One region of the Pseudomonas sp. B12(2026) genome, then DNA from elsewhere that is predicted to be linked to it. Evidence: riboswitches for the same ligand, from Rfam matches in the RefSeq annotation. Region 1 holds a riboswitch; each other region holds the start of a gene.
What was found. A riboswitch is a leader RNA that binds a small molecule or an ion and turns the genes downstream of it on or off. The one in region 1 is predicted to bind cobalamin.
Positions count from the first base shown of each region.

Region 1 (7,271 bases):
TCGCGGCCCAGCTGCAGATCTTCGCTCAGCGCGCGCAGCAGGCTGGCGTTGCCGCCGCGCCCGTCGCCGCGCGGGATGCGCACCAGCGACAGCAGCGTGTCGCGGCGCAGCTCGCCCACGGGCGACTCGCCGAACACGTGCAGGCCATCGCGGATCTGCGATTCCTTGAGGTCGCAGAGGTAGGCGTCCAGCTGCGGCAGCCAGCTTTCCGGATCGTCGCTCAGCTGCAAGCCCAGCTCGCGGTCCAGCGCGGTTTCGCGCACCAGCACGAGGATGTCGCCGCGCAGTTCATTGGCGCGGCGCGGGTCGAGCAGGGAGGCGTCGTAGTACTCGTCGGCCAGGCGTTCGAGGTCGCGCAGCGGGCCGTAGTTTTCCGCGCGGGTCAGCGGCGGCATCAGATGGTCGATGATCACCGCCTGGGCGCGGCGCTTGGCCTGGGCGCCTTCGCCGGGGTCGTTGACGATGAACGGGTAGAGGTTCGGCAGCGGGCCGAGGATCGCGTCCGGCCAGCACTCCTCGGAGAGCCCGACGCCCTTGCCCGGCAGCCATTCCAGGTTGCCGTGCTTGCCGACGTGGACCACCGCGTCGGCGCCGAACACCTCGCGCAGCCAGAAGTAGAAGGCGAGGTAGCCGTGGGGCGGCACCAGCGAGGGATCGTGGTAGATCGCCGCGGCGTCGAGCTGGTAGCCGCGCGCCGGCTGGATGCCGACGAAGCCGAGGCCGAAGCGCAGGCCGGCGACCATCATGCGGCCGCTGCGGAACATCGGGTCCTGCTGCGGTTCGCCCCAGCGTTCGCGCACGGCCTGCTGGTTGGCTTCGGGCAGGCGCGCGAAGCAGGCGAGGTAGTCGTCCAGTGCCAGGCTCTGCGCGCAGGGGCGCAGGTCGAGGCTGTCCAGGTCGTTGCTGACGCCGCCGAGCAACTGCTGGATCAGCGCCGTGCCGGAGTCGGGCAGGCCGGCGACCGGGTAACCCTGGGCCTCCAGCGCGCGGAGGATGTTCAGCGCGGCGGCCGGCGTATCCAGGCCGACACCGTTGCCGATGCGCCCGTCGCGGGTCGGGTAGTTCGCCAGGATCAGCGCCACGCGCTTGTCGGCGTTGGCCTTGCGTGCCAGCAGCATCCAGCGCCGCGCCAGTTCGGCGATGAAGTCCATGCCCGGCAGGTGCGGCAGGTAGCAGACCACGTCGCTCTGGCTGCGCTCGCTGCGCCAGGCCAGGCCCTTGAAGCTGATCGGCCGGGTGATGATGCGGCCGTCCAGTTCCGGCAGCGCGATGTGCATGGCCAGGTCGCGCGGGCCCAGGCCCTGCGGGTTGGCGCGCCAGAGGTCGAAGTTGTCCAGCGAGCAGATGGCTTGCAGCACCGGCACGTCGCGTCTGAACGGCCGCTCCTGCGGCGCTTCCGGGTTGGACTGGGCGAAGCCGGTGGTGTTAATGATCAGCTCGGCGTCGGCGGCCTCCAGCAGGTTTTCCACCGCGTCCAGGCAGGCGGCTTCCTTGAGGCTAGCCACGGCGATGGGCAGCGGGTTGATGCCCTGGAGCCGGAGGCGTTCGCAGAAGGTGTCGATGAAGCCGGTGTTCGCCGCCTGCAGGTGCGTGCGGTAGAGCAGCAGCGCGGCGACGGGCCAGTCCGCGTTCCAGTCGGCCTGCCAGCGGGCGAGGTCGCAGCTGCCGGCTTGTGGGTGATGGAGCGCCACGCGCGGCAGCGTCTGCGGTTCGCTCCAGGCATAGTCGCGTTGCAGGTGGCGGTTGGCGAGGCAGGCGAAGAACTGCCGGGCGTTGCCCATGCCGCCCTGGCGCAGGTACTGCCAGAGCCGTTCGGCGTCCGCTGGCGGGACGTTGCTCAGGGCGGTGAGTTCGGGGTCGGGCTTGTCGTCACCGGGCACCGCGATCAGCGTGGCGCCGCGCTCGGCCAGCGCCGCCAGTTGCTCCATGCCGTAGCGCCAGTAGCCGACGCCGCCGTGCACCGAGATCAGGATGACCCTGGCGTGCCGCAGCACCTCGTCGACGTAGAGGTCCACCGAGGCGTGGTTCTGCAACTGCATGGGATTGGCCAGGCGCAGGCTCGGGTAGTCCGCCGGCAGCCCGCGGGCGGCCTCGGCGAGCAGCGCGAGGTGCGAGTCGCCGCTGCAGAGGATCACCAGCTCGGCGGGCGTCTGGGCCAGGTGGGCGATGCCGTCGTCGGGGACGAAGCCGCCGGGTTGGGTGCGCAGCAGGTGCATGGGTTTGCTCGGTAGTGGCTCTTCGTAGGAGCGAGCTTGCTCGCGAACCAAACCCCGCTGCGGGGCCGTTCGCGAGCAAGCTCGCTCCTGCAGGGGATTGGCATGGTCGTAGGATGGGTGGAGCCTGCGATGCCCATCATCGGTGGTGGCTATCGCTGCGCTCCACGCCACCCTACGCAATCACGCCAGGGCGGTGCGCAGCGCGTTGGCGATGGCGGCCTGGTCCAGCTCCTGGCCGATCACCACCAGGCGCGTGGCGCGGGTTTCGTCGCCGCGCCAGGCGCGGTCGAAATGCTTGTCGAAGCGCTTGCCGACGCCCTGCACCAGCAGGCGCATGGGCTTGCCGGGGATGGCCACGAAGCCCTTGATGCGCAGGATGGCGTGGCGCTCGACCAGCGCGTTCAGCGTGTCGAGCAGGGCGCGTTCTTCCACTTCCGGCAGGTCGACGTGGAAGGAGTCGAACTCGTCGTGATCGTGGTCTTCGTGCCCTTCATGGTCGTGGTGGGTCGGGCGGCTGTCGATGTGCAGCTCGGCCTCGGCGTTCAGCCCCAGCAGCACGGAAAGCGGCAGCTGGCCGGCGCTGGCCTCGACGATCTTCACCGCCGGCGGCAGCTCCTCGGCGACCTCGGCGCGCACCCGGGCCAGCGCCTCGGCGTCGAGCAGGTCGGCCTTGTTCAGCACCACCAGGTCGGCGCTGGCCAACTGGTCTTCGAAGAGTTCGTGCAGCGGCGATTCGTGGTCGAGGTTCGGGTCCTGCTGGCGCTGCTGGTCGACCTGCTCGGGATGGGCGGCGAAGGTGCCGGCGGCCACGGCCGGGCTGTCGACCACGGTGATCACCGCATCGACGGTGCAGGCGTTGCGGATTTCCGGCCACTGGAAGGCCTGCACCAGCGGCTTGGGCAGGGCCAGGCCGGAGGTCTCGACGAGGATCTGGTCGAGGTCGCCGCGGCGCGCCACCAGCTCGCGCATCACCGGGAAGAACTCTTCCTGCACGGTGCAGCACAGGCAGCCGTTGGCCAGCTCGAAGACGCGGCCGGCGGCTTCTTCCTCGCTGCAACCGATGGCGCACTGCTTGAGGATGTCGCCGTCGATGCCCAGCTCGCCGAATTCGTTGACGATCACCGCGATGCGGCGGCCTTGCGCATTGTCGAGCATGTGGCGGAGCAGGGTGGTCTTACCGGCGCCGAGGAAGCCGGTGACGATGGTGACGGGGAGTTTGGCCAGGGTTTTCATGCGCGCCTCGCAAGCGGAAGTTGGAAGGCGGATGAAGGGCGCGCGCGCGGGTTCGCCGCGCAACGAAGGTCGCCACCGGATCACCCCGCCCGGTTGTCGTGTAGAGAACAAACCGGTTCCGGATCTCGCGAGCTAGAGCAGAACAAGGCAAAAAGCGGCGAGAGAGCGGAGTTTGCTTTAGCAAATGAGCATCTCGAGCCGATTTTTAACGCCGTTATGCCGACGCGCAGCAGATCGAAAACCAGTCACGAGGCAGGTCTCCTGGCTCACAGCCGCTTGTTATCCCTTCGCCTTCCCGCCCGAATCGGCAGTGGCACATGAAGAGACAGGCTGTTCACAGTTGCGGGGGCAGCCGTGGCGCATCCGAAGATTTCCACGTTCCCTCTTAGCTCCGGCCAGCGCCGGAGAACCTCGAAGCCCAGAAGGCTACGCAGCGCAGGCCAGGCGGTCAATCGCCGGGGATCGGTTGACGCCTGCCGGCCGCCGTGGTCAGCTAGCGCGGTTTCAGGTGTCTCGCGCCGACGTGCGCGAGGTGAAACGGGAAGCCGGTGCGTCCGCAAGGACCAGTCCGGCGCTGCCCCCGCAACGGTAAGCGCATCGAGGGTCGTCAGTAGCCACTGTGCCAAGGCATGGGAAGGCTGACCCGCCCGGCCGGAGTTTCCGGTTGGCGTCGCAAGCCCGGAGACCGGCCTGGAATCCTTCGTTTTTGGCAAACCCGCGGTGGGCGGGCGCAGGCCGTGGCGCGACCGGTTCCGGCGCGTTCGAATGCGTTCAACCTCTGCGTTCTCTACTCAGCTTTCAGAGGGAACGTTCATGTCCAGCAGCACCCTGACGCACGCGTCGAGCACTTCCATCCCCCTTTCCAAGCGCATCGCCCTGGCCGTCGGCGCCAGCCTGCTCGGTGCGTTGCTGGTGTACTTCGCCGGCTTCTCGCACCTGGAGGCGGTGCACAACGCCGCGCATGACACTCGCCATAGCGCCGGCTTCCCCTGCCACTGATGCGGCCCTGAATCCAATCGGCTGCGCGTCGGCCGGCTGAATTGAAGCGTCCCTGACTGCCCGTTCGAGGCGGTCGCGGCGTCGCTTCGCCTGCCCCGTGCGGCCCGAGAGTGCGGAGAAGAAAAATGATCAAACGTATCGCCCGGACCGCCGGGTTCGCCGGCCTGATCGCGGCGCTGGTGCTGACCGTGGTCCAGTTGCTGTGGGTGTCCCCGCTGATCCTCAAGGCGGAGACCTACGAGCAGGCCGAACCCGTGGCCGAGCACAGCCACGAGCACGCCGAAGGCGCCGCCGCCGGCCACCACCACGACACGCAGGCCTGGGAGCCGGAAGACGGCTGGCAGCGCATCCTCTCCACCACCGGCGGCAACCTGGTGGTCGCGGTGGGCTTCGCCCTGATGCTGGCCGGCCTGTTCACCCTGCGCGAGCCGGGCAGGACCTCCGAGGGCCTGCTCTGGGGCCTCGCCGGTTTCGCCGTGTTCACCCTGGCGCCATCCCTCGGCCTGCCGCCGGAAGTGCCCGGCACCGCCGCCGCCGACCTGGGCCTGCGGCAGGGCTGGTGGATCGGCACCGCCGCCGCCACCGCCGCCGGCCTCGCGCTGCTGGTGTTCAGCCGCGCCTGGCTGCTGCGCGGCGTGGGCCTGGCGCTGCTGGTGGTGCCGCACCTGGTCGGCGCGCCGCAGCCGGAGGTGCATGCCAGCCTCGCGCCGGAAAGCCTCGCCCGGGAGTTCGTCGTCGCCTCGCTGCTCACCAACGCGGTGTTCTGGGCGGCCCTGGGCGTCGTGTCCGTCTGGTTGTTCCGCCGCTTCGCACCGTCGGCCTGATTCCGGCGCTATGCTCCACCCCGCAGCCGGCCCTGCCGCCTGCGGGGTTTTCATTTTCAGAGGCCATTTCAGGAGACTGATCATGACGCTGGTTGCCGGCCTCGGTTGCCGCCGGGGCTGCCCGCTCGATGAATTGCGCGCGCTGCTACGGGACACCCTGGCGGAAGCCGGGCTCGACGAGTCGAATCTCACCGCGCTGGCCAGCGCCACGCTGAAGGCCGACGAAGAAGGGCTGAGCGCCCTGGCCGCCGCGCTGGACCTGCCGCTGGCGCTGTTCACCCCGCAACAGCTGGCGGCCTGCGAGAAGCGCCTCGGCGAGCCATCGGAGGCGGTGCGCACGGCCACCGGCAGCGCCAGCGTCGCCGAAGCCGCGGCGCTGCTGCAGGCCGAAGCCCAGGGCGGCGCGCCAGCGCGGCTGCTGGTGGGCAAGCGCCGCAGCGACCAGGCTACCTGCGCGCTGGCCTTCATCCCCGATGCACCCGAACAGGAACAGCCATGACGGTCTACTTCATCGGCGCCGGCCCCGGCGATCCGGAGCTCATCACGGTCAAGGGCCAGCGGCTTATCCGTGCCTGTCCGGTGATCCTCTACGCCGGCTCGCTGGTGCCGCCGGCGGTGCTGGAAGGGCACAGCGCCGAACGCGTGGTGAACACCGCCGAGCTGCATCTGGACGAGATCGTCGCGCTGCTGGCGCAGGCCCACGCCGAGGGCCGGGACGTGGCGCGGGTGCACTCCGGCGACCCGTCGCTGTACGGCGCCATCGGCGAGCAGATCCGCCACCTGCGCGAACGCGGCATTCCCTACGAGATCGTGCCCGGCGTCACCGCCACCTCGGCCTGCGCGGCGATCCTCGGTTGCGAACTGACCCTGCCGGATATTTCCCAGACGCTGATCCTGACCCGCTACGCAAGCCGGACGCGGATGCCCGAGGGCGAGTCCCTCGCCGAGCTGGCGCAGCACCGCGCCACCCTGGCGATCCACCTGGGCGTCGGCCAGCTGGCGTCGATCGTCGCCGAGCTGCTGCCGCATTACGGCGCCGACTGCCCGGTCGCGGTGATCCACCGCGCCAGCTGGCCGGACCAGGACCAGGTCACCGGCACCCTCGGCGACATCCTGCCCAAGGCCGCCGCCAAGGGCTTCCGCCGCACGGCGCTGATCCTGGTGGGCAAGGTGCTGGGCGCGGAGGGTTTCGCCGATTCGTCGCTGTACAGCGCGGGGCATGCGCACCTGTATCGCCCGTGAGGCGCCGGGGATGGCGCGAGGCCCGCTTTTGTAGGAGCGGATCTTATCCGCGATCACCGCGATAGCGGTGCAAACCCTGGGCGCCGGCCTTTCGGCCGGATCGCGGATGAGATCCGCTCCTACGAAGGGCCGCCACGGCGCTCGGGGCTACAGCGAGTGGATGATTCGCCCGAGGGTTTCCATGGCCTGTTCGCTGCGCGCCGTCCACGGGTGGCCGTAGTTCAGCCGCAGGCAATGGCCGAAGCGCCGCGTGGCGGAGAAGATCGGCCCCGGCGCCAGGCTGATGCCCTGGGCCAGGGCGAGCTGGAACAGCTTGAGCGCGTCGATGTGCTCGGGCAGCTCCAGCCACAGGAAGTAGCCGCCGCTGGGCCGGGTGACGCGGGTGGCGGCGGGGAAGTGCCGGGCCACGGCGGCGAGCATGGCGTGCTGCTGGCTTTCCAGGGCGTGGCGCAGCTTGCGCAGGTGGCGGTCGTAGCCGCCGTGCTGCAGGTAGTCGGCGATGGCCGCCTGGGCCGGCACCGAGGCCGACAGGCTGGTCATCAGCTTGAGCCGCTCGATCTGCTCGGCGTAGCGCCCGCCGGCCACCCAGCCGACCCGGTAGCCCGGCGCCAGGTTCTTGGAGAAGGAGCTGCAGTGCATCACCAGCCCCTCGCTGTCGAAGGCCTTCACCGGCTTCGGCGCCTGGGCGGCGAAGTACAGCTCGGCGTAGACGTCGTCCTCGATCAGCGGCACCTGGTGCCGGGCCAGCAGGGCGGCG
Region 1 covers NZ_CM173430.1:681,011-688,281, forward strand. Annotated here, with positions in the region: gene cobN (cobaltochelatase subunit CobN) at 1-2,216, opposite strand, end outside; gene cobW (cobalamin biosynthesis protein CobW) at 2,397-3,449, opposite strand; cobalamin riboswitch at 3,684-3,878, opposite strand; cobalamin riboswitch at 3,939-4,157, shown strand; gene AC3B6A_RS03250 (CbtB domain-containing protein) at 4,263-4,448, shown strand; gene AC3B6A_RS03255 (CbtA family protein) at 4,574-5,272, shown strand; gene AC3B6A_RS03260 (cobalamin biosynthesis protein) at 5,355-5,771, shown strand; gene cobM (precorrin-4 C(11)-methyltransferase) at 5,768-6,514, shown strand; gene mapR (GntR family transcriptional regulator MpaR) at 6,662-7,271, opposite strand, start outside.

Region 2 (7,271 bases), 2.3 Mb from region 1:
GGGTGTCGTCGAGGATGCTCTGGCCGCGCGTGCCGAGGGTCTGGTTGGCGCGTTCGAGCAGCGCGCTGGCGTTGGCCAGGGTGATGCGCGCCTGCTGGCTGGCGGCGGCCAGTTCCTTGACGGTCTGGCGGATGTCGTCGCGCTGTTCGGCGATCACGCTGCTGGCCTGGTCGATGTGGTCGAGGGTGCGGCTGATGTGCTCGACGTTTTCCTCGGAGAACAGGCGGCTGGCGTTGGTGAGCAGGGTGTTGACGTTGGTGGCGATGTCTTCGCCGTTGGCGAGGAACTTCGCCAGCGGCGAGGGGATGGTCTTGATCACCGGAATGTTGCCTTCCGTGCTGACCAGCGGCGGGCTGTCCTGGGCGGCGCTGGAGAGCTGGATGATGGCCTGGCCGGTGACCCCGGTGAGCGCCAGCTTGGCGCGGGTGTCCTCGCGGATCGGCGTGCTCTCGAAGACGCGGATGCGCGCGCGGACCTTGCGCGGGTCGTTCGGGTCCAGGCGCAGGAACACCACGTCGCCGACGCGGATGCCGCTGTACTGCACGGTGCCGCCCTCGGAGAGACCGGTCACCGCCTCGTTGAAGATCACGTCGTAGAACTTGTATTTCTGGTCGTTGGTCGACTGCGCCAGCCACAGCGCGAAGAGCAGCGCGCCGATGGAGACGATCAGGGTGAAGAGGCCGATCAGCACGTGATGGGCGCGGGTTTCCATGTCAGTTTTCCTCCCGCAGGGGCTGCGTGGCCTGCTGTGCGGCGCGGCCACGGGGGCCGTGGAAGTATTCCCGGACCCAGGCGTCGTCGGTCCCGGCGACCTGCTCCAGCGGGCCGACCACCAGCACGCGCTTCTGCGAGAGCACGGCGACGCGGTCGCAGATGGTGTAGAGGGTGTCCAGGTCGTGGGTGACCAGGAACACGGTGAGGCCGAAGGCGTCGCGAAGGGTCAGGATGAGTTGGTCGAAGGCCGCCGCGCCGATGGGGTCGAGGCCGGCGGTGGGCTCGTCGAGGAACAGGATGTCCGGGTCCAGCGCCAGGGCGCGGGCCAGGGCGGCGCGCTTGACCATGCCGCCGGACAGCTCGGCCGGGTACTTGGCGCCGGCATCCGGCGGCAGGCCGGCGAGGGAAATCTTCACCTTGGCCATGAATTCGGCGTCGTTGCGCGACAGCCGGGCGTGCTCGATCAGCGGCAGGCAGATGTTCTCGCTGACCGTCAGCGAGGAGAACAGCGCGCCGTTCTGGAACAGCACGCCGAAGCGCCGCTCCAGCTGCGAGCGTCGCTGCGGCGCCAGCGCCTGCAGGTTCTGCCCGAACACCTGCACGCTGCCTTCGCTGGGCTGGCGCAGGCCGATGATGCTGCGCAGCAGCACGGACTTGCCGGTGCCAGAGCCGCCGACCACGCCGAGGATTTCGCCCTTCATCACGTCGAGGTCGAGGTGCTCGTGCACGGCGTGGGTGCCGAAGCGGTTGGCCAGGTCGCGGACGGCGATGATCGGTTCGCTCACCAGCCCATCTCCATGAAGAACAGCGCGAACACCGCGTCCAGCAGGATCACCACGAAGATCGACTGGACCACCGCGGAGGTGGTGTGCTCGCCCACCGACTGCGCGCTGCCGCTGACGCGGAAGCCTTCCAGGCAGCCGATCACGGCGATGATGAAGGCGAACACCGGCGCCTTGACGATGCCGACCAGGAAGTGCTGCACGGCGATGTCGTTCTGCAGCATGTAGAGGAACAGGCGCGGCGAGATGTCCAGGCTCAGGGCGCAGACCACGCCGCCGCCGAAGATGCCGGAGAGCATCGCCAGGAAGGTCAGTATCGGCAGGGTCAGCAGCAGCGCGAGCACCCGCGGCAGCACCAGCAGCTCCACCGGGTCCATGCCCAGGGCCTGGATGGCGTCGATCTCCTGGTTGGCCTTCATCGAGCCGATCTGCGCGGTGAAGGCGCTGGCGGTGCGGCCGGCGAGGAGGATGGCGGTGAGCAGCACGCCGAATTCGCGCAGGAAGGAGAAGCCGACCAGGTCGACGGTGTAGATCGCCGCGCCGAACTTCCTCAGCACCGTGGCGCCGAGGAAGGCCACCACCGCGCCGACCATGAAGGTGAGCAGGGCGACGATGGGCACGGCGTTGAGGCCGGTCTGCTCCATGTGCGCGGCCAGCGAGGTGAGGCGCCAGCGGCGCGGGCGCGGCAGGCTGCGCAGCAGGGTCTGCAGGGTCAGGCCGATGAAGCCGAGCACGCCGACCAGATGCCCCCAGAAGATGACGGAGCCGATGCCGATGCGTTCGAGCACATCGACGATGGCGTTGCCCGGCGGCGGCTTGCGCTCGTCCAGCCGGCACTGGGTGATGGCGCCGCCCACGGCGCGCAGCAGGGCCTGGCGCTCGGCGGAGAGGTTGCGGGCGATCTGCTCCAGCTGGCCCATGCGCGCGCCGCCGATGACGTCGGAGAGCAGCGCCGCGCCGGCGGTGTCGAGCGCGCCGAGGTCGCCGAAGTCCAGCGCGGCGGGCTGGCCGCCCTGGCGCGCGTCGGCGACCTGGGCCTCCAGCGCGGCGAAATGCGCCAGCGTCCAGTCGCCGCTGACGTGCATCAGCGGGGGGCTGGAGCGGGTATCGAGCTGGAGTCGGCCGGGTTGTGCAGTCGTCATGCATCGCATTCTAGCGAGTTTCTGCGGTGCCACCAGCTGCGTTGTGTTTCACCTGTTGGCCGCTCTGGCGCGGGCTTTGGCGGGGGCCGCGACAGCCTGTTCAATTGACGCCCCGGGCGGCGAGCCTCTAAGCTGCGCGCCTGCTTCAGGTGCCCCCGGCGCAAGTCGGGGGTGAAACAGGGAAGCCGGTGAATTCGATCCTCCGGGTCGACCAGTCCGGCGCTGCCCCCGCAACGGTAAGCGAGCATCGAACCGCATTTCGCCACTGTGCCACCGGCATGGGAAGGCGCGGTTTCCGGAGCCTCTCACGGCGCCACTCGCAAGCCCGGAGACCGGCCTGCTGCAAGCCATGGCATCGCGGGAGGCGCTGCCGATCGCTCCGGCCGGCCTGCGCTGCCGGGGCGTTCCCGTCCTCCGCCTGCCTTTTTCGGTCAGAGCCGCGCGGGTGAGAGCGGCGGAGTGAGTTCACGTGAAGCATTTCCTCTATTGGCCGACGGCGCTGGCGCTGGGCGGCTTTTCCTGTATCGGCCTGGCGGCGGACGACACGCCGCTGGTGCTCGACGATCAACTGGTGACCGCCACCCGCACCGGGCAACGCGCCGGGCAGAGCCTCGCTGCGGTCGGCGTGCTGGACCGCGCGGACATCGAACGCGCCCAGGCGCAGTCGGTGCCGGACCTGCTGCGGCGCCTGCCGGGCATCTCCCTGAGCAACGCCGGCGGGCCCGGCAAGGCCACCAGCCTCTACCTGCGCGGCAGCGAATCCGACCATGTGCTGGTGCTGATCGATGGCGTCAAGGCCGGCTCGGTGTCCTCCGGCGGCGCCTCGCTGCAGGACCTGCCGCTGGAACTGGTCGAGCGCATCGAGGTGGTGCGCGGGCCGCGCTCCAGCCTGTACGGCTCCGAGGCCATCGGCGGGGTGATCCAGATCTTCACCCGCCAGGCGGCGGAGCAGGGTTTCAGGCCCTGGGCCTACGCCGGCGCGGGCAGCCAGGGCACCTACGAAGGCAGCGCCGGGGCCTCGGCCAGCGACGGGCGCGGCTGGTTCGCCCTCGGCGTCTCCAGCCTGGATACCGCCGGCATCGACGCCAGGGCCGACGGCGCCAGCGGCCATGAGCCGGATAGCGACGGTTACCGCAACCTTGCCGGCTCGCTGCGCGCCGGCTATCGCTTCGACAACGGCCTGGAGCTGGACGGCAGCCTGTTGCAGAGCGATTCGCACAACGACTTCGACGCGGTGAACAGCCGCCGCACCCGGGGCTTCGATGCCTACACCCGGGGCGTGCAGCGGGTGATCGGCGGCCGCGCGCGCTTCGCCCCGCTGGAGCCCTGGCGGGTGAGCCTGTCCGCCGGGCGCAGCGAGGACAACGCCGACGCCTATCAGGACGGCGCGTTCTACTCGCGCTTCGACAGCCGGCGCGACACCGCGTCCTGGCAGAACGACCTGGAACTGGCGCCCGGCCAGACCCTGACCCTCGGCTACGACTGGCAGCGGGACGCGCTGAGCAGCTCCACCGACTACGCGGTGACCTCCCGCGACAACCGCGGCACCTTTGCCCAGTACCTCGGCAGCGCCGGACGCCACGACTGGCAGCTGAGCCTGCGTCACGACGACAACCAGCAGTTCGGCAGCCGCAACACCGGCAACCTCGCCTGGGGCTATGCGCTGACCGACGCGGTGCGCGCCTTCGCCAGCTACGGCACGGCCTTCAAGGCGCCGACCTTCAACGAGCTCTACTACCCCGGCTACGGCAACCCCGACCTCGACGCGGAAACCTCGCGCAGCCTGGAGCTCGGCGTGGACGGCCGCCACGGCTGGGGCCACTGGGCGGTGAACCTGTACCGCACGGCGATCGACGACCTGATCGCCTACGACTCGGCGCTGCAGGCGCCGGAGAACATCGACCAGGCGCGCATCCGTGGCGTCGAGCTGCAACTGGGCAGCCAGTGGCGGGACTGGACGTGGAACGCCAACGCCAGCCTGCTCGACCCGGAGAGCCGCGCCAGCGGCAGCCGTGGCAACGAGCTGCCGCGCCGCGCCCGGCAACTGTTCAACCTGGACCTCGACCGGCGCTTCGACGCGCTGAGCCTGGGCGCCAGTCTGCACGCCGAGGGCCGCCGCTACGACGACCTGGCCAACCGCAATTGCCTCGGTGGTTTCGCTACGCTGGACCTGCGCGGCGAATACCAACTGACCCCGGAGTGGCGCCTGCAGGCGCGCCTGGGCAACCTGTTCGACGCCGACTACCAGACCACCCTAGGCTACCGGCAGCCCGGCCGCGCCGTACTCTTCGGCGTGCGCTACCAGGCCCTTTGAGAGGAGAGAGACCGATGAGCGAATCCCCGGACAAGGACGAGCGCCACCGCTCGCGCATGCAGCGCAAGAAGAGCGTGGTCGACGAGAAGATCGCCCAGGCCCAGGACGAACGCGGCGTGTTCCTGGTCCACAGCGGCAACGGCAAGGGCAAGAGCAGCGCGGCCTTCGGCATGGTCGCCCGCGCGCTGGGCCACGGCCTGAAGGTGGGCGTGGTGCAGTTCATCAAGGGCGCCGCGACCACCGGCGAGGAAGCCTTCTTCCGGCGCTTCCCCGAGGAGGTCAGCTACCACGTGATGGGCGAGGGCTTCACCTGGGAGACCCAGGACCGCCAGCGCGACATCGCCAAGGCGCACGAAGCCTGGGAGGTCGCCCGCCGCTTGCTGAGCGATCCGCAGGTCGGCCTGGTGGTGCTGGACGAGGTGAACATCGCCCTCAAGCACGGCTACCTGGAACTGGACAGCGTGCTCGCCGACATCGCCGCCCGCCCGCCGATGCAGCATGTGGTCGCCACCGGGCGCGGCGCGCTGCCGGCGATGGTCGAGGCGGCCGATACCGTGACCGAGATGGGCCTGGTGAAGCACGCCTTCAAGGCCGGGATCAAGGCGCAGAAAGGGGTGGAGTTCTGATGGTTTCCCTCGTGCCGGAGCGCGCCTGATGCCCGATTCCCGCCAATGCCCCGCGCTGCTGATCGCCGCCCCCGCCTCCGGCCAGGGCAAGACCACCGTGACCGCCGCCCTGGCGCGCCTGTACACGCGTCTCGGGCGCAAGGTGCGGGTGTTCAAGTGCGGCCCGGACTTCCTCGACCCGATGATCCTTGCCCGCGCCAGCGGCGCGGCGGTCTACCAGCTCGACCTGTGGATGGTCGGCGAGGCCGAGAGCCGCCGGCTGCTCTGGGAGGCTGCCGGTGACGCCGACCTGATCCTCATCGAAGGCGTGATGGGCCTGTTCGACGGCTCGCCCTCGGCCGCCGATCTCGCCCGCCGCTTCGGCGTGCCGGTGCTGGCGGTGATCAACGGCCAGTCCATGGCCCAGACCTTCGGCGCGCTGGCGGTCGGCATGGCGACCTACCAGCCGGACCTGCCGTTCTCCGGCGTGCTCGCCAACCGCATCGGCAGCCAGCGCCACCTGGAGCTGGTGCGCGACAGCCTGCCGGAGTGGATTCGCTGGTACGGCGCGCTGCCGCGCGACACCGAAGTGGAATTGCCCAGCCGCCACCTGGGGCTGGTGCAGGCCGACGAACTGGCCGACCTCGACGCCCGCCTGGACGCCGCCGCCGATGCCCTGGCCGCCAGCGCCGGCACTGAACTGCCGGCCCCGGTGAGCTTCGCCGCGCCCGAGCCGTGTGCGGCTCACGCTCGCCTCGACGGCGTGCGCATCGGCGTGGCGCGGGACAACGCCTTCGCCTTCCTCTACCCGGCCAACCTCGACCTGCTGCGCGAGCTGGGCGCCGATCTGCGGTTCTTCTCGCCGCTGCGCGACCCAGCGCTGCCGGCGGTGGACAGCCTCTACCTGCCCGGCGGCTACCCGGAGCTGCACCTGCGCGCGCTGGCGGAAAACCAGGCCATGGCCCGGGCGATCCGCGCGCACCACGCCGCCGGCAAGCCGATCCTCGCCGAGTGCGGCGGCATGCTCTACCTGCTCGACGCGCTGACCGACGTGGCCGGCGAACGCGCCGAACTGCTCGGCCTGCTGCCCGGCGAGGCGCGCATGCAGAAGCGCCTCGCCGCGCTGGCGCTGCAGGCGGTGACGCTGCCCGAAGGCACCCTGCGCGGCCACACCTTCCACCATTCGCTGCTGGACAGCGCGCAAGCGCCGCTGGCCCGGGGCGTCTGCCCGAACGACAAGCCGGTGGCCGAGGCGGTGTTCCGCCGCGACCGCCTGACCGCGTCCTACATCCACTTCTACCTGCCGTCCGCCCCGGATGCCGCAGTGGCACTGTTCCGACCATGACCCAGCACGCCTACAGCCCCGAGGAGCGCGCCGCGCTCTACCGCGCCATCGCCGAGCGCCGCGACATGCGCCACTTCAGTGGCGGCGAGGTGGCGCCAGAACTGCTCGCCCGCCTGCTGGAAGCCGCGCACCAGGCGCCCAGCGTCGGCCTGATGCAGCCGTGGCGCTTCATCCGCATCACCCGGCCGCAGCTGCGCCAGTCGATCCACCGCCTGGTGGAGGAGGAGCGCGTGCGCACCGCCGAGGCGCTGGGCGAGCGTTCCGATGAATTCATGCGGCTCAAGGTGGAAGGCGTGCTCGACTGCGCCGAGCTGCTGGTCGCCGCGCTGATGGACGGCCGCGAGAGCCACGTGTTCGGCCGCCGCACCC
Region 2 covers NZ_CM173430.1:4,323,507-4,330,777, reverse strand. Annotated here, with positions in the region: gene AC3B6A_RS20100 (MlaD family protein) at 1-712, opposite strand, end outside; gene AC3B6A_RS20095 (ABC transporter ATP-binding protein) at 714-1,499, opposite strand; gene AC3B6A_RS20090 (ABC transporter permease) at 1,496-2,647, opposite strand; cobalamin riboswitch at 2,769-2,993, shown strand; gene btuB (TonB-dependent vitamin B12 receptor) at 3,108-4,952, shown strand; gene cobO (cob(I)yrinic acid a,c-diamide adenosyltransferase) at 4,967-5,578, shown strand; gene AC3B6A_RS20075 (cobyrinic acid a,c-diamide synthase CobB) at 5,607-6,902, shown strand; gene bluB (5,6-dimethylbenzimidazole synthase) at 6,899-7,271, shown strand, end outside.
Region 2: it holds a riboswitch for cobalamin, as region 1 does, so the genes downstream of both, btuB (TonB-dependent vitamin B12 receptor) here and cobW (cobalamin biosynthesis protein CobW) in region 1, are expected to answer to the same signal.

Region 3 (7,271 bases), 100 kb from region 1:
AGGACATCGCCAGTGACGGCTGCGTCGCCTTCGCCATGCTCGCCGACCTCGACGCCGCCCTGGGCGAAGGCGCCTGGACCTACCCGCGCCTGTATTGGGAAGCCGGGCAGGTCGGCCAGCTGCTCTACCTGGAGGCCGAGGCGGCGGGGCTGTCGGGCACCGGCATCGGCTGCTATTTCGATCCGGCGCTGGACGAATTGCTCGGCGGGGGGCCGGACTGCCCGGTCAGCCTCTATCATTTCACTATCGGCCGCGCGGTATGGGACGAACGCCTCACCAGCCTTCCCGCCTACCCGGCGCCGCGCCGCCTCCCACTTCAGCAAGACCGCAATTGAGGAAACCACGCACATGACCCAGATCCTGGACAACCTGGTGGCTCTGCTGGGCCTGGAGCCTATCGAGGAGAACCTGTTCCGCGGCATGAGCCAGGACCTCGGGTTCCGCCAGCTGTACGGCGGGCAGGTGCTCGGCCAGGCGCTGTCGGCGGCCAGCCAGACGGTGGCCCCGGAGCGCCACGTGCATTCGATGCACGGCTACTTCCTGCGCCCGGGGGATGCCAGCAAACCGGTCGTCTATCAGGTCGACCGCGTGCGCGACGGCGGCACCTTCAGCACCCGCCGCGTCACCGCGATCCAGAAGGGCCAGCCGATCTTCGCCCTGAGCACCTCGTTCCAGACCGACGAGGAAGGCTTCCAGCACCAGATCCCGATGCCCGACGTGGTCGGCCCGGAGAACCTGCCCACGGACCTGGAGCTCAAGCAGCGCAGCGCCGAGCAGTTCCCCGAGCTGATCCACGACAAGCTGCTCTACCCCAAGCCCATCGAAATCCGCCCGGTGACCCAGAACGACCCCTACGAGCCCTCCGTCGGCGAGCCGGTGAAGTACCTCTGGCTGCGCGCCGACGGCAAGCTGCCGGACGTGCCGGCGCTGCACAAGTACATCCTCGCCTACGCCTCGGACTTCGGCTTCCTCACCACCTCGCTGCTGCCCCACGGCCGCTCGGTGTGGCAGAAGGACATGCAGGTCGCCACCATCGACCACTCCGTGTGGTTCCACCGCGACCTGCGCGCGGACGAGTGGCTGCTCTACGCCATCGACAGCCCCTGGGCCGGCAATGGCCGCGGCTTCGTGCGCGGCAGCATCTTCAACCGCGATGGCCAGCTGGTCGCCTCGTCGACCCAGGAAGGCCTGATCCGCCACCGCGAGGACTGGGCATGACGCTTGGCATGCTCCTGAGTGAAGTGCGTCACTGGGTGTTCGACATGGACGGCACCCTGACCCTGGCGGTGCACGACTTCCCGGCGATCAAGCGGGCCCTGGGCATTCCCCAGGAGCACGACATCCTCACTCATCTGGCCGCGCTGCCGGAGGACGAGGCGGCGGCCAAGCACGCCTGGCTGCTGGAGCACGAGCGCGAACTGGCGGTGGCGTCCACCGCGGCGGCCGGCGCGGTGGAGCTGGTGCGCGCGCTGCACGGCGCGGGCTACCGCCTCGGCATCCTCACCCGCAACGCCCATGAGCTGGCGCTGATCACCCTGGATGCCATCGGCATCGGCGATTGCTTCCGCAGCGAAGATATCCTCGGCCGCGGCGAGGCCGAGCCCAAGCCCAGCCCGGACGGCCTGCTGCGCCTGGCGGCACGCTGGGACGTGGCGCCGCAGCGGATGCTGATGGTCGGCGACTACCGCTTCGACCTCGACTGCGCCCGCGCGGCTGGGGCGCAAAGCGCGCTGGTCAATCTGCCGGAGCACCTGCCGGAAAACCCCTGGCCCGAACTGACCGACTGGCACGCGCGCGATTGCGCGGAGCTGGGAAGGATGGCGGGGGTTTTGTAGGAGCGGACCTTGTCCGCGAATGGCGGGTGTGGCTTGCTCCTGCGGTTGCCGGGAAATGTGGCCTGTGGATCGTAGGGTGAGTTACCCGCCGTCTTGTTCGGTGTTTCTGCGCCGCTTCGGCGTGTGCTGGGACTCTTTGTTTCGCCCCCTCGGGCGACCTACTTTGTCAAACGCCACAAAGTAGGCAAAGGTCTCTGCCCCATCATCCGGCCCCGGCTTCGCCGGGGTTCCCTCGCTCCATCGGAGTTTCAGGGGCCCGCGTTGACGGGCCATCCCTGGCCCGACAACGCTCTCGCGGCATCCATGCCGCTCAACCCCTGAAACTCCGATTCCACTCGGCCTCCTGAAGGGGCGCTCCGGCGCGCGCGGAGATTCCTCTGGAAGTCTTCAAAAGCCAAATCCCAAAGCACAGCGTGCCCGGGATTTGCTCGTGTAGGAGCGGACCTTGTCCGCGAAGCTCTTGAGCCGGGCTGATCGCGGACAGAGTCCGCTCCTACAAAAGCCAATCCCACCGTAGGAGCGGACTCCGTCCGCGATGCTCTTGTTCTGCGTATGGGTAACGCGGAGCGGTATCCGCCTGATGGGTATCGCTTCGCTCCACGCCATCCTACGAAAAGCTGCTCCCAGCATGGAGCAGCCAAGGTTTCAGGCGCGCGCAGGGTCCCGTCAGGAGGCCGAGTGGAGGTATTGCGCAGAGGGGCGAGCGGCATGGATGCCGCGAGAGGCTTGAAGGGCCATGGATGGCCCTTGCAAGCCGACCCTCGGAGCAATACCGGAGCGAGGGGAGTCTGAGCGAAGCGAAGACCCGGATGCCGGGACGGGCCCTTTTGGTTCCTTTTGGGGCCCCAAAAGGGACTCGCCCGGGAGGGCGAAACCAAATCGCTCAGCACACGCCGAAGCGGCGCAGAAACACCCCAGCCCAAACAAAAGACAAAAGCATCGCGGAGAAGCTCCGCTCCTACGAAAGCGGTGCACCCTGTAGGAGCGGACCTTGTCCGCGATCCGCCGGCAGGGCCGGCGTCGAGCGGGTTCGCGAGCAAGCTCGCTCCTACGGAAAAGCGGTCCTTAAAGCTCCGGCGTCCAGGTTACCGCCAGCAGCGCGGTACGGCCCGGTTCCTGATACGGGCGGGGTTCGCCCATGAAGTCCATCGGGCTGGTCGGGCGCAGGTAGTCGCCCAGGGTGTAATCGCGGTCCAGCGCGTTATCCAGCTTCAGGTCGAAGCGCACCTCGTCGCTGGCCTGCCAGCTGGTGCGCAGGTCGAGCACGCCGTAGCCGGCGAGCTGGCGGGTGTTGGCCGCGTCGTCGTAGCGCTGGCTGACCGCGCGCCAGGAACCGCCGACGCCGTAGGCGCCGAACTGGCGGTCGAGGTCCAGGCTCAGGGTGCGGCGCGCGCGGTAGGGCAGGGTGTGGCCGCTGTCGCGGTCGCGCGGGTCGATCAGGCTCAGGCCGAGGGCGGCCTGCCAGCCCAGCACCTCGCGGGCGATGCTGGCCTCGAAGCCGTCGATGCGCGCCTTGGCGATGTTCTCCGGCTGGTTGCTGGCGCTGTCCCAGGCGATCAGGTCGTCGATTTCGGTGCGGTACAGCGAGGCTTCCAGCTGGGTGCCGGAAAAGTCGCCGCGCCATTGCAGTTCGTAGGTCTTCGAGGTTTCGGCCTTGAGATTCGGGTTGCCGGCGCCGGGGTAGTAGAGGTCGCTGAAGGTGGGGGCGCGGAAGCCTTCGCCGTAGCTGGCGATCCAGCTCTGGCTGTCGCCCACCGGCAGGCTGAAGGCGGCGTTCCAGCTGTTCTGGCTGCCGTAGGCCTGGTTGTCGTCGTGGCGCAGGCCCAGCTCGGTGCCGAAGCGGTCGCCCTTGAAGCTGTGCTGGGCGAAGAAGGCGTGGTTCTCGCGCTGGTCCTCGGCGAAGACGGTGGTGCCCTCGACCCGGTCTTCGTACCAGTCGGCGCCGAGGGTGAGCTGGTTGGCCGCGTCCAGTTGCAGGCGGTTGATCCAGCCGGCGGAGTGGCGGGTGGTTTCCAGGGTGCCGTTGTTCCAGCTGTCGGCGGCGCCCACGGCCTTGTTGCGGTCGAAGCTGCGGCCCAGCTCCAGGCGGCTGTTCCAGATGTCGGTCAACTGGCCGTCGAGGTAGGCGCTGTAGCTGCTGACGCGGAATTCGTCGCGCGGCGAGCCCGGTTCGAAGTTGTAGGCGTCGTCGTATTCGTTCTTGCCGCGCTGGTCGTTGAGGTTCAGGCCGGCCTTCCAGTCCTCGTTGAAACGGTGGTCGAGGTTCAGGTGCACGGCCTTGTTGCGCTGGGCGTCGTCGTCGCTGTCGGCGCCGACGTTGTCGCTGGTGCGGTCCCAGCCGTCGCGCTCGTCGAGGCTGCCGCCGAGGTTGAATGTGGTGCGCTGGTCGCCGCCGGACAGGTTCACGCTGCGCTCGAAGGTGCCGTGGCTGCCGGCCGCCAGGCGCACTTCCGGGTGCAGGCCGGCCTCGCCGCGGCGGGTGAAGATCTGGATCACCCCGCCGATGGCGTCGGCGCCGTACAGCGAGGAGCGCGGGCCGCGGGTCACTTCCACGCGTTCGACGTTGTCGATGCTCAGGTAGTCCAGGCGGGCGATGCCGGTGCTGGCCGAGGCGACGCGCTGGCCGTCGACCAGCACCAGGGTCTGCGCGGTGCCGGTGCCGCGCACGGAGTAGGAGATCACCCCGCCGGAGCTGCCGATCTGCACGCCGGGCACGCGCTTGAGCAGTTCGGGCACGCTGCGCACCTGCAGGCGCTCGATCTCCCGGCGGGTGTACACGCTGTTGGCGGAGGTGGCCTGGGCGCGCGGCTGGACCTGGCGGCCGGAGGTGATCACCAGGGCGGGCAGGGCGTAGACGTCGTCGGGCGCGACGCTGGCGTCGGCGCAGGCCAGGGCGGGCAGCAGGCCGGTGGCCAGGGCGAGTCGGGTCAGTTTCATGGAACGTCCTCAAAAGCGGTCGGATGACTTTCGAGGAGGGCGTGGCAAGGGCGGCGGGCCGCACTTGACGGTGCGGCCCTCCGCAACACCTGTCTGGGCGTTCGGGGGCGGTCTCCGGGCTGCCGACACCCACGCTCGCGGCCTTCCCATGCGGATGCACAGTGGCGGTTCGCAGCGCGGCAGGCCAGGGCCTGCGGTCGGTTACCGTTGCGGGGGCAGCGCAGGTCTTTCACCTGCTTCCCGTTACCTCGAACGAAAACGGGCGCACCTTAGTCGGTGCGCCCGTTCACTGGCAATACTCCGGGGGAGGGATGCGCTCAGCGGTTGCCGAGCGCTTCCAGGCGCGCGGCCACCGAGGCTTCGATGCCGGTGGCGTCGAGGCCGCACTCGGCGAGCATCTGCGCGGGCTTGGCGTGTTCCACGTAGTAGTCCGGCAGGCCCAGGTGGAGGATCGGCTGCTGGAGGTTCTCGCGGGCGAGGAATTCGCTGACGGCGGCGCCGGCGCCACCCATCACGGTGTTTTCCTCGACGGTCACCAGCAGCTCGTGGCTGGCGGCCAGCTGGCGCACCAGTTCCTCGTCCAGCGGCTTGACGAAGCGCATGTCGGCGACGCTGGCGTCGAACCGCTCGGCGACTTTCAGCGCCTCGGCCAGCTGCACGCCGAACACCAGGAAGGCGACCTTGCCGGCCTTGCCCTCGCGGCGCAGCACGCCCTTGCCGATTTCCACTGGCGCCAGCGCCCGTTCGATGGAGGCGTTGGGGCCGGTGCCGCGCGGGTAGCGCACCGCCGCCGGCCCGTCGAAGTGATGGCCGGTGGTGAGCAGCTTGCGCAGTTCGTTCTCGTCGCTGGGGGTCATCACCAGCATGCCGGGGATGCAGCGCAGGTAGGAGAGGTCGAAGCTGCCGGCGTGGGTCGGACCGTCTTCGCCCACGAGACCGGCGCGGTCGATGGCGAACAGCACGTCGAGGTTCTGCACCGCGACGTCGTGGATCAGCTGGTCGTAGCCGCGCTGCAGGAAGGTGGAGTAGATCGCCACCACCGGCTTGGCGCCGTCGCAGGCCATGCCGGCCGCCAGCGTCACGGCGTGCTGTTCGGCGATGGCGACGTCGAAGTAGCGGTCCGGGAACCTGTCGGCGAAGGCCACCAGGTCCGAGCCTTCCTTCATCGCCGGGGTGATGCCGACCAGGCGCGGGTCCTCGGCGGCCATGTCGCACAGCCACTGGCCGAACACGCCGGAGTACTTCGGTCCGCCGGCCTTCTTCGGCGCGGCGTGGGCGGCGGCGCCCTCGGGTTCCAGCTTGGTGATGGCGTGGTAGCCGATGGGGTCGATCTCGGCCGGGCCGAAGCCCTTGCCCTTCTTGGTCACCACATGCAGGAACTGCGGGCCCTTGAGGTCGCGCATGTTGCGCAGGGTGGCGATCAGGGTCGGCAGGTCGTGGCCGTCGATCGGGCCGATGTAGTTCCAGCCCAGCTCCTCGAAGAGCGTGCCGGGGACCAGCATGCCCTTGGCGTATTCCTCGGTGCGGCGGGCGATCTCCCAGGCGCCGGGCAGGCGCGAAAGCACCTTCTTGCTGCCTTCGCGCATGCTGCTGTAGGTGCGGCTGGAGAGGATCTTGGCCAGGTAGTTGGACAGGCCGCCGACGTTGTGCGAGATCGACATGTCGTTGTCGTTGAGGACCACCAGCATGTCGGCCTTGACGTCCGACGCGTGGTTGAGCGCCTCGAAGGCCATGCCGGCGGTCAGCGCGCCGTCGCCGATCACCGCCACCGACTTGCGGCCCGAGCCCTGCATGCGCGCGGCAATGGCCATGCCGAGGGCGGCGCTGATGGAGGTGCTGGAGTGGCCGACACCAAAGGTGTCGTACTCGCTCTCCGAGCGGCGCGGGAAGGCGGCCAGGCCGTCCTTCTGGCGCAGGGTGCCCATGCGCTCGCGGCGGCCGGTGAGGATCTTGTGCGGGTAGGCCTGGTGGCCGACGTCCCACACCAGGCGGTCGTCCGGGGTGTCGAAGACGTAGTGCAGGGCGATCGTCAGTTCGATCACGCCGAGCCCGGCGCCGAAGTGGCCGCCGGTCTGGCCGACGCTGTACAACAGGTACTGGCGCAGTTCGTCAGCGAGGGTCAGCAGCTCCGCTTCGCCCAGCCGGCGCAGTTCGACCGGCGTGCTGGCGCGGTCGAGCAGGGGCGTGGCGGGGCGCACGCGGGGAATCTCGTGGAACGTCGTGGGCATCAGGCTGATCGTTATGGAAGGCGAAGATGCGGCAGTTTACCCGAAGCACCGGATTGCCCCAAGCAACGCGGGGCCTATCCTTTTACCGACCGGATGGTCGGAGCGCCGCCCGGAGCCTGTGCCGAAATCGTCGCCGGGGTCGCCGATTGCACGCAAGCGGCGCGCCGCCTGAGCGGCCACTGTAGACCTGACCGGTCCGGCGGCGGATTGCCGCAGCGGACGGAAACGACTGTAACGATGGAGGAGGACGGCGTGACCCGAATGAGCCTGG
Region 3 covers NZ_CM173430.1:785,996-793,266, forward strand. Annotated here, with positions in the region: gene AC3B6A_RS03775 (nitroreductase family protein) at 1-335, shown strand, start outside; gene tesB (acyl-CoA thioesterase II) at 349-1,218, shown strand; gene AC3B6A_RS03785 (HAD family hydrolase) at 1,227-1,835, shown strand; gene AC3B6A_RS03790 (TonB-dependent receptor domain-containing protein) at 2,901-4,772, opposite strand; cobalamin riboswitch at 4,878-5,056, opposite strand; gene dxs (1-deoxy-D-xylulose-5-phosphate synthase) at 5,090-7,000, opposite strand; gene AC3B6A_RS03800 (Ldh family oxidoreductase) at 7,262-7,271, shown strand, end outside.
Region 3: it holds a riboswitch for cobalamin, as region 1 does, so the genes downstream of both, AC3B6A_RS03790 (TonB-dependent receptor domain-containing protein) here and cobW (cobalamin biosynthesis protein CobW) in region 1, are expected to answer to the same signal.